2 regions of the Micromonospora sp. FIMYZ51 genome follow, and region 1 is predicted to be linked to the other one. Evidence: predicted binding sites of a transcription regulator. Region 1 holds the regulator's gene; the other holds the start of a gene.
What was found. The regulator HrcA, encoded in region 1, represses chaperone genes, less so after heat shock. The targets are predictions, from matches to a motif close to GGTTNGCACNCTCNNNNNGAGNGTGCNAACC.

Region 1 (4,207 bases):
CGTCGGGAGAAGTCATGCCAGGGCACACTAGTGGCCATGCCCGGCGTGCTTCCAGCAGGCGAACCCGTACCCACCGACGGGTCGCTGCCCGTCTCCGCCCGTGCGGGCGTCGGCGAGCGGCGCTTCGGGGTGTACGTGCACGTGCCCTTCTGTGCCAGCCGCTGTGGCTACTGCGACTTCAACACGTACACCGCCGACGAGTTGGGTGGCGGGGCGAGCCGGGCGGGCTACGCCGACACCGTGCTGGCCGAGTTGGCGCTGGCCGCGCGGGTGTTGGGCGACGCACCGCCACGCCGGGTGGAGACGGTCTTCGTCGGTGGCGGCACCCCCACCCTGCTGCCCGCCGACGACCTGGCCCGCATCCTCGACGCGATCGACCGCACCTGGGGGCTGGCCCCCGACGCCGAGGTGACCACCGAGGCCAACCCCGAGTCGGTCACCCCCACCACGCTCAAGGAACTGCGGGCGGCCGGCTACACCCGGATCTCGCTGGGCATGCAGTCGGCGGCGCCGGGCGTGCTGGCCGTGCTCGACCGCCGGCACCACGCCGGCCGGGCCACCGCCGCCGCGCTGGAGGCGCGCGACGCGGGGTTCGACCACGTCAACCTGGATCTGATCTACGGTACGCCGGGGGAGCGGGCCGAGGACTTCGCCGCCTCGCTGGACCAGGTCGTGGCCGCAGGGGTGGACCACGTCAGCGCGTACGCCCTGATCATCGAGGACGGCACCCGGCTGGCCGCCCGGATGCGTCGCGGCGAGCTGCCGTACCCCGACGACGACGTCGCGGCGGACCGCTACCTGGCCGCGGAGGCCACCCTCGGCGCGGCCGGTTTCTCCTGGTACGAGGTTTCCAACTGGGCCCGGACACCGGCCGCCCGGTGCCGGCACAACCTGCTCTACTGGACCGGCGGCGACTGGTGGGGCCTCGGCCCGGGGGCGCACAGCCACGTCGGCGGGGTGCGCTGGTGGAACGTCAAACACCCCACCGCGTACGCCCAACGCCTGACCGCCGGTGAGTCACCCGGGCTGGCCCGCGAGGTGCTCACCGGGGCCGAGGCGCACATGGAGGAGGTCATGCTCCGGCTGCGGCTGGCCACCGGCCTGCCGCTGGACGTACTCGACGAGGCCGGCCGGACGGCGGCGGCCCGAGCGGTGGCCGACGGTCTGCTCGCGGCGCCCGCCCACGCGGCCGGCCGCGCGGTGTTGACCCTGCGCGGCCGGCTGCTCGCCGACGCCGTGGTGCGGGACCTGCTGCCGTGACCGGAGCGCCCGGGTCGGGCGGTCCGGCCGGGCAGCCGGTCACTTGATCATGTTGACCGTCATCGGGTAGCGGTACAGCTGCCCCTCGTTGGCCTTCACCCCGGCGATGATGCCGAACACGATGCCGATGATCATCGCGGCGAAGCCGATGAGAATGCCGATGCCGATGCAGCTGAGGACCCAGCCCACCAGGGCGATGATCGACCAGAGCAACTGGAAGTTCAGTGCGGTCACCGCGTGCGCGCGGACGGTCGGCGACTGGCTGCCACGGGCGATCATCGCGACCAGCGGTGCGATCCAGCCGAGCACACCACCGCCGATCAACATCCCGGCGGCCCCGCCGAAGTGGGCGATCAGCACCCAGGTCTTGTCCTCGTTGTTGGCGTAACCACCGGGCACGCCGTAGCCACCGGGCGGATAACCGCCACCGGGCACGCCGTAGCCACCGGGTGGGGGATAGCCACCGGGCGGGGGGTAGCCGCCAGGCGGCGGGTATCCGCCCGGCGGGGGATAGCCGGGCTGGCCTGACGAGCCGGAAAGTGGAGTGGTGGGATCGTCGCCGGATTCTGGGGGACGAGGCGGTTCAGTCATGGAGGTCACGGTAGGGGTCGGCGGCAACGGCGCACCAGAGCGACACCGGCGGGTTCACGCCGCCGATCGGTGCGTCCGCCCGGGGTGAGGTCTTGATCATCGCGTTGTCGGGGGCCCCGACGTAGACTGGCACTCGCTACAGTCGAGTGCCAGAGCATTCCGCTGCGGCCATGGCGCTACGGACTCCAGCTGCGACAGGAGGTGGGAAAATGGGTCTCGACGACCGCAAGCTCGCCGTGCTCCGGGCGATCGTCGAGGACTACGTCGCCACCCAGGAGCCGGTCGGCAGCAAGGCGCTCGTCGAACGGCACCAGCTGGGCGTGTCGCCGGCCACGGTCCGCAACGACATGGCCGTGCTGGAGGAGGAGGGCTTCATCCGGCAGCCGCACACCAGCGCCGGCCGGGTGCCCACCGACCGTGGCTACCGCCTCTTCGTCGATCGGCTGAGCCGGGTCAAGCCGCTCAGCCCGGCCGAGCGCCGGGCGATCGAGCGTTTCCTGGCCGGTGCGGTCGACCTCGACGACGTGGTGCACCGCACGGTCCGGCTGCTCGCCCAGCTGACCCGCCAGGTGGCCGTGGTGCAGTACCCGAGCCTGGCCCGCTCCCGCGTACGGCATCTGGAGCTGGTGCCGATCTCCACCACCCGGCTGATGCTTGTGATGATCGCCGACACCGGCCGGGTCGAGCAGCGGCTGGTCGAACTACCGGCGCCGATCCTCGCCGACGACGTGCTCGACCTGCGGCGGCTGGCCAACGAGAAGCTGGTCGGCGTCCGCCTGTCGGAAACCCCGCCGCTGGTGCAGGCCCTCATCGACGAGTCGCCGCCGGAGCTGCGGCCGGCCATGACGACCCTGTCCACCGTGCTGCTGGAGACGCTTGTCGAGCGGCACGAGGAACGGATCGCGCTGGCCGGCACCGCAAACCTGGCTCGCGGCGGCCTGTTGGACTTCCACGGCTCGCTCCGACCGATCCTCGAGGCGCTTGAGGAGGAGGTCGTCCTGCTCAAGCTCATCGGCGAGGTGGAACCGAGCACGCTACGAGTGCGCATCGGTGACGAGAACGAGATCGACAACCTGCGGGCGGCTTCGGTGGTCAGCACCGGATACGGCCCGGGCGCGACAATCGTCGGGGGGATGGGCGTGCTGGGACCAACCCGGATGGACTACCCCGGAACAATCGCCACGGTGAGGGCCGTGGCACGCTACGTGGGCGAGCTGCTGGCCCAGAACTGACCAGTCAGGGTCGGCGGCGACCGTCGACCGGCGTAATCCGAGACGAACACGAGGACACGGAACGCAGTGGCCAGGGACTACTACGGCATTCTCGGCGTGAGCCGGGGCGCCTCCGACGACGAGATCAAGCGCGCCTACCGCAAGCTGGCGCGGCAGTACCACCCGGACGTCAATCCGGATCCGGAGGCACAGGAGAAGTTCAAGGACATCAACGCCGCGTACGAGGTCCTCTCGGACGATCGGAAACGGCAGATCGTCGACCTCGGCGGCGACCCGTTGGCGCCCGGCGGCGGCGGTCCCGGTGGCCCGGGTGGGCCCGGCGGTGCGGGTCCGTTCGTCGGCTTCCAGGACATCATGGACGCCTTCTTCGGCGGTGCCACCGGCGCCGGTCGGGGCCCGCGACCGCGGACCCGGCCCGGGGCGGACGCGATCCTGCGGCTGGAACTCGACCTACAGGAGACCGCCTTCGGCGTCGAGGCACCGATCACGGTCGACACGGCGGTGCTCTGCACCACCTGCTCCGGCGCGGGCACCGCGGCCGGCACCCACCTGGCCACCTGCGAGGCGTGCGGCGGCCGGGGCGAGGTGCAGTCGGTGCAGCGCACCTTCCTCGGTCAGGTGGTCTCCGCCCGGCCGTGCACCGTCTGCCAGGGCTACGGCACGACCATCCCGACGCCCTGCCCGACCTGCGCCGGTGACGGCCGGGTCCGCACCCGCCGCTCGCTGACCGTCAAGATTCCGGCCGGCGTCGAGGACGGCATGCGCATCCGCCTCGCCCAGCAGGGGGAGGTCGGCCCGGGCGGCGGCACCGCCGGAGACCTCTACGTCGAGATCCACGAGCGGCCGCACGACGTCTTCTCCCGCAAGGGCGACGACCTGCACTGCCGGGTCACCGTCCCGATGACCGCCGCCGCGCTCGGCACCCGGCTGACCATCAAGACGCTGGACAGCGAGGAGCCGGTCGACGTCAAGGCGGGCACCCAGCCGGGCAGCACGCTGCGGCTGCGGGCCCGGGGCGTACCCCACCTGCGCGGCACCGGCCGGGGTGACCTCTACGTCCACCTGGACGTGCGTACCCCGACCAAGCTCGACGCCGAGCAGGAGCGGATGCTGCGGGAGTTCGC
Region 2 (4,207 bases), 840 kb from region 1:
CACCGTGGCACAGGGCACCGTGAAGTGGTTCAACGCCGAAAAGGGCTACGGCTTCATCGCCGTCGACGGCGGACAGGACGTCTTCGTTCACTTCTCGGCGATCGAGATGGACGGCTACAAGGCACTGGACGACGGCCAGCGGGTGGAGTTCGAGATCGCCCAGGGTCAGAAGGGCCCCCAGGCCGAGCGGGTGCGCGTCATCGCCTGAGTGCACACCTCACCGCCCCGCCGGCCCGACCGTCGGTGGGGGTGACGTGATCGCGGCCGCAGGGGGCTGCGGTCCGGGTACCTCACAAGGGAAGATCATGGGTCGATCCAGCCGTCGCTGAGGAGTCCCATGTCCGACCAGTCACCCCCGGCGGGTCCGCCGCTGTCGCCGTCACCCGGCGAGCCGGACCCCGCCACCGGTCGACCCCAGCCACTGCCGGCTGACCCCACCGCTCCCGGCCCACCACCGCCGGGCACCCCCGTCCCCGGTGCTGACCGGGGAACGCCGGACGCCTCACCCGCCCGGGGCGGTCATCCCGGTACGGATGGTGATCCGGCATCGGGTGGTTATCCGGCGCCGGGCGGCTATCCGGCACCCGGTGGCTATCCCGCGCCGGGTGGTTATCCGGCACCCGGTGGTGATCCGGCATCGGGTGGTTATCCGGCGCCGGGTGGTTATCCGGCACCCGGTGGTGATCCGGCATCGGGTGGTTATCCGGCGTCGGGTGGCTATCCCGCGCCGGGTGGTTATCCGGCGTCGGGTGGCTATCCGGCACCGGGCGGTTATCCGGGTTATCCGCCCTATGGCTGGTACCAGCCGGCCGGGTACGGTCTTGATCTCGGGGATCCGCTTGTCACCCCGCCCGCTGTCGGCATCGGCGGTTGGTTCGCGCGCTGCACGGGAGTGGTCCGCCGGGGCTGGGCACTGCTGTTGCCGATCATGCTGCTCACCCAGGTGCTACCGGCGGTGGTGCTGTCGGTCTTCGGGCTGGCGGTGGACCCGTCGGCCCGCTGGGAAACCCAGATGGCCAGTGACGCCGATGCATTGCCCCCCACTTTCCTGATCGACCTGGCCACGTTCATGACCGTGTTGATCGGGGGCAGCCTGATCCTCGGTCTGGTGCAGTGTGTCGGTTGGGCCGCCGGTACCTGGGTGATCACCCGGCAGGCGGCCGGTCAGCCGGTCGAGTTCGGGGCCGCCCTGCGTTACGGCCTGCGCCGCGCACCGGGCCTCTGGGGTTGGACGCTCGTCTTCATGCTGATCATGACAATCGGCTTCTGTCTCTGCTTTCTGCCCGGCGTGTACGCGGGGTTCGCGCTGGCCATGGCCGGACCGGTCTACCTCTTCGAGCGGCGTGACCCGATCGGCCGGTCGCACCGGATGCTGCGCGACCGGCTGGGCCTGCTGCTCGGCCGGGTGGCGCTGGTGCTGGCGGCTGTGGTCGCGGTCTCCTTCCTCGGTGGCGCGGTGGAGTCGCTCGGACTGCTGCCGTTCGGCGTGACGCCGTTCGAGTCCCCGGGCGCGACCGTCGGTGCCGTACTGGTGATCACCGCCTCAGCCCTGCTGGCGTTGCCGGCACACGTCGCCCAGCTGGTCGGACTTGTCGTCACGTACGCCGAACAGCGGGCCCACGAGGGGCCGGTGAACAGCGCGCAACTGGCGGCCGAACTCGGCTGATCCCGGCGCGCAACGTCGGCTGATCCGGGCGCGCGAAGTCGGCTGATCCGGGCGGTCGTGCTTGCACTCGACAGGGCAGAGTGCTAAACAAGTCATTGGCACTCGCGTAGTGTGAGTGCCAATGGTCGGGGCGGTGGGGCCGCAGCCGCGCTCGTGGCGAGAGACCACGGGTGGGGCACGCGGCCGGTCGTCGCGGGCTATCCGGCCCGGCCGAGGAGACGTCGTCGTCGCCAGGTGGCGACGTCCCAAGGTGCGTACACCAGGCGGCCCATCCGGGGCACACACTCGGGTGGCCCGTGAGTGTCCAGGAGGACAACGCCGTATGGCCAAGATGATCGCGTTCGACGAAGAGGCGCGCCGCGGCCTCGAGCGGGGCATGAACCAGCTCGCCGACGCCGTGAAGGTGACCCTCGGCCCGAAGGGCCGCAACGTCGTGCTCGAGAAGAAGTGGGGTGCCCCCACCATCACCAACGATGGTGTGAGCATCGCCAAGGAGATCGAGCTCGAGGACCCGTACGAGAAGATCGGCGCTGAGCTGGTCAAGGAGGTCGCCAAGAAGACCGACGACGTGGCCGGTGACGGCACGACGACGGCGACCGTCCTGGCTCAGGCTCTCGTTCGCGAGGGCCTGCGCAACGTGGCCGCCGGTGCCAACCCGATGGCCCTGAAGCGGGGCATCGAGGCCGCGGTCGCGAACGTCTCGGAGGAGCTGCTGAAGCTCGCCAAGGACGTCGAGACCAAGGAGCAGATCGCCTCCACCGCCTCCATCTCCGCTGGTGACAGCAGCGTCGGCGAGATCATCGCCGAGGCGATGGACAAGGTCGGCAAGGAAGGCGTCATCACCGTCGAGGAGAGCAACACCTTCGGGCTGGAGCTGGAGCTCACCGAGGGCATGCGCTTCGACAAGGGGTACATCTCCGCGTACTTCATGACCGACCCGGAGCGTATGGAGGCCGTCTTCGACGACCCGTACATCCTGATCGCCAACAGCAAGATCTCGTCGGTCAAGGACCTGCTCCCGATCCTGGAGAAGGTCATGCAGTCGGGCAAGCCGCTGCTGATCATCGCCGAGGACCTGGAGGGCGAGGCCCTGGCCACCCTGGTGGTCAACAAGGTCCGGGGCACCTTCAAGTCGGTCGCCGTCAAGGCGCCGGGCTTCGGTGACCGCCGCAAGGCCATGCTTACCGACATCGCCATCCTCACCGGTGGCCAGGTCATCAGCGAGGAGGTCGGCCTCAAGCTGGACGCCGTCAGCCTCGACATGCTGGGCCGCGCCCGCAAGGTCGTGGTGACCAAGGACGAGACCACCATCGTCGACGGTGCCGGCGACGCCGAGCAGATCCAGGGCCGGGTCAACCAGATCCGGGCCGAGATCGACAAGAGCGACTCCGACTACGACCGCGAGAAGCTGCAGGAGCGGCTGGCCAAGCTGGCCGGCGGCGTTGCGGTGATCAAGGTCGGCGCGGCCACCGAGGTCGAGCTCAAGGAGCGCAAGCACCGCATCGAGGACGCCGTCCGCAACGCCAAGGCCGCCGTCGAGGAGGGCATCGTCCCCGGTGGTGGTGTCGCGCTGGTGCAGGCCGGCAAGACCGCCTTCGACAAGCTGGACCTGGCCGGCGACGAGGCGACCGGCGCGCAGATCGTCAAGATCGCGCTGGACGCCCCGCTGCGGCAGATCGCCGTCAACGCCGGCCTTGAGGGCGGCGTCGTGGTCGAGCGGGTGCGCAACCTCGACTCGGGTCACGGCCTGAACGCCGCGACCGGCGAGTACGTGGACCTGCTGGCCGCGGGCATCATCGACCCGGCCAAGGTGACCCGGTCGGCGCTGCAGAACGCCTCGTCGATCGCCGCGCTGTTCCTCACCACCGAGGCCGTGGTGGCGGACAAGCCGGAGAAGACCCCGGCCGCCCCGGCTGGCCCGGGTGGCGGGGACATGGACTTCTGAGTCCAGCTCCAACGCCGAAAAAGGGCGGACCGCGTCAGCGGTCCGCCCTTTTTCCTATCTCGGTAACGGGCGCTGGTTGCGCCGCTTCTGTGCTCGGCCGTACGGCGGACGGTGCGGAACCGGCTCGTCCACCAGGATGAGTGGTTCCTCAGGCGGTTCGGCGGCCCCGGACATCTCCGCCAACTGCTCGGCGTCGCCGTAGTCGAGCCGGTCGATCGGCAGTTGGCCCGGGAGTTCGTGGACCGGGGCCCAGGTGACGGGCGGGACGTCCTTGGTGTGATCGTCGTCCGTGCTCATGGCTGCCTCCTTACGCAAACGGTAGGGGGCCGTCGATGGCCGGGGCGGCTGAACGGCATTATCGGGGCCTATAGGCTATTCACCCCCTTTTATGCATTTTGGGTGTGCCGAGATGCCGCTCACGCGCCCGCCCGCTGCCCCGCCGCTCCAGCCGCACCGCCGCCTCCTCGCCCCGGCCCGGGTGCGTCGACGGGCAGGAAGCCGACAAGCGGTATGACGCCGACTCAGCCCATGGCGGCTTCGACTGCCGCGTACGCGTCGACAAGCCCGGCGCCGACCACGTTCCGCTCGCCACCACA

Region 2: the regulator HrcA is predicted to act here: its motif matches at 1,760-1,790, upstream of groL (chaperonin GroEL).

Annotation. Positions count from the first base shown of each region.
Region 1 covers NZ_CP134706.1:5,644,957-5,649,163, reverse strand. The annotation lists gene QQG74_RS25195 (enoyl-CoA hydratase-related protein) at 1-16, opposite strand, end outside; gene hemW (radical SAM family heme chaperone HemW) at 37-1,260, shown strand; gene QQG74_RS25185 (DUF4870 domain-containing protein) at 1,300-1,851, opposite strand; gene QQG74_RS25180 (hypothetical protein) at 1,844-1,984, opposite strand; gene hrcA (heat-inducible transcriptional repressor HrcA) at 2,061-3,083, shown strand; gene dnaJ (molecular chaperone DnaJ) at 3,150-4,207, shown strand, end outside.
Region 2 covers NZ_CP134706.1:6,481,693-6,485,899, reverse strand. The annotation lists gene QQG74_RS29195 (cold-shock protein) at 5-208, shown strand; gene QQG74_RS29190 (hypothetical protein) at 338-1,666, shown strand; gene groL (chaperonin GroEL) at 1,989-3,611, shown strand; gene QQG74_RS29180 (hypothetical protein) at 3,666-3,908, opposite strand; gene QQG74_RS29175 (S8 family serine peptidase) at 4,133-4,207, opposite strand, start outside.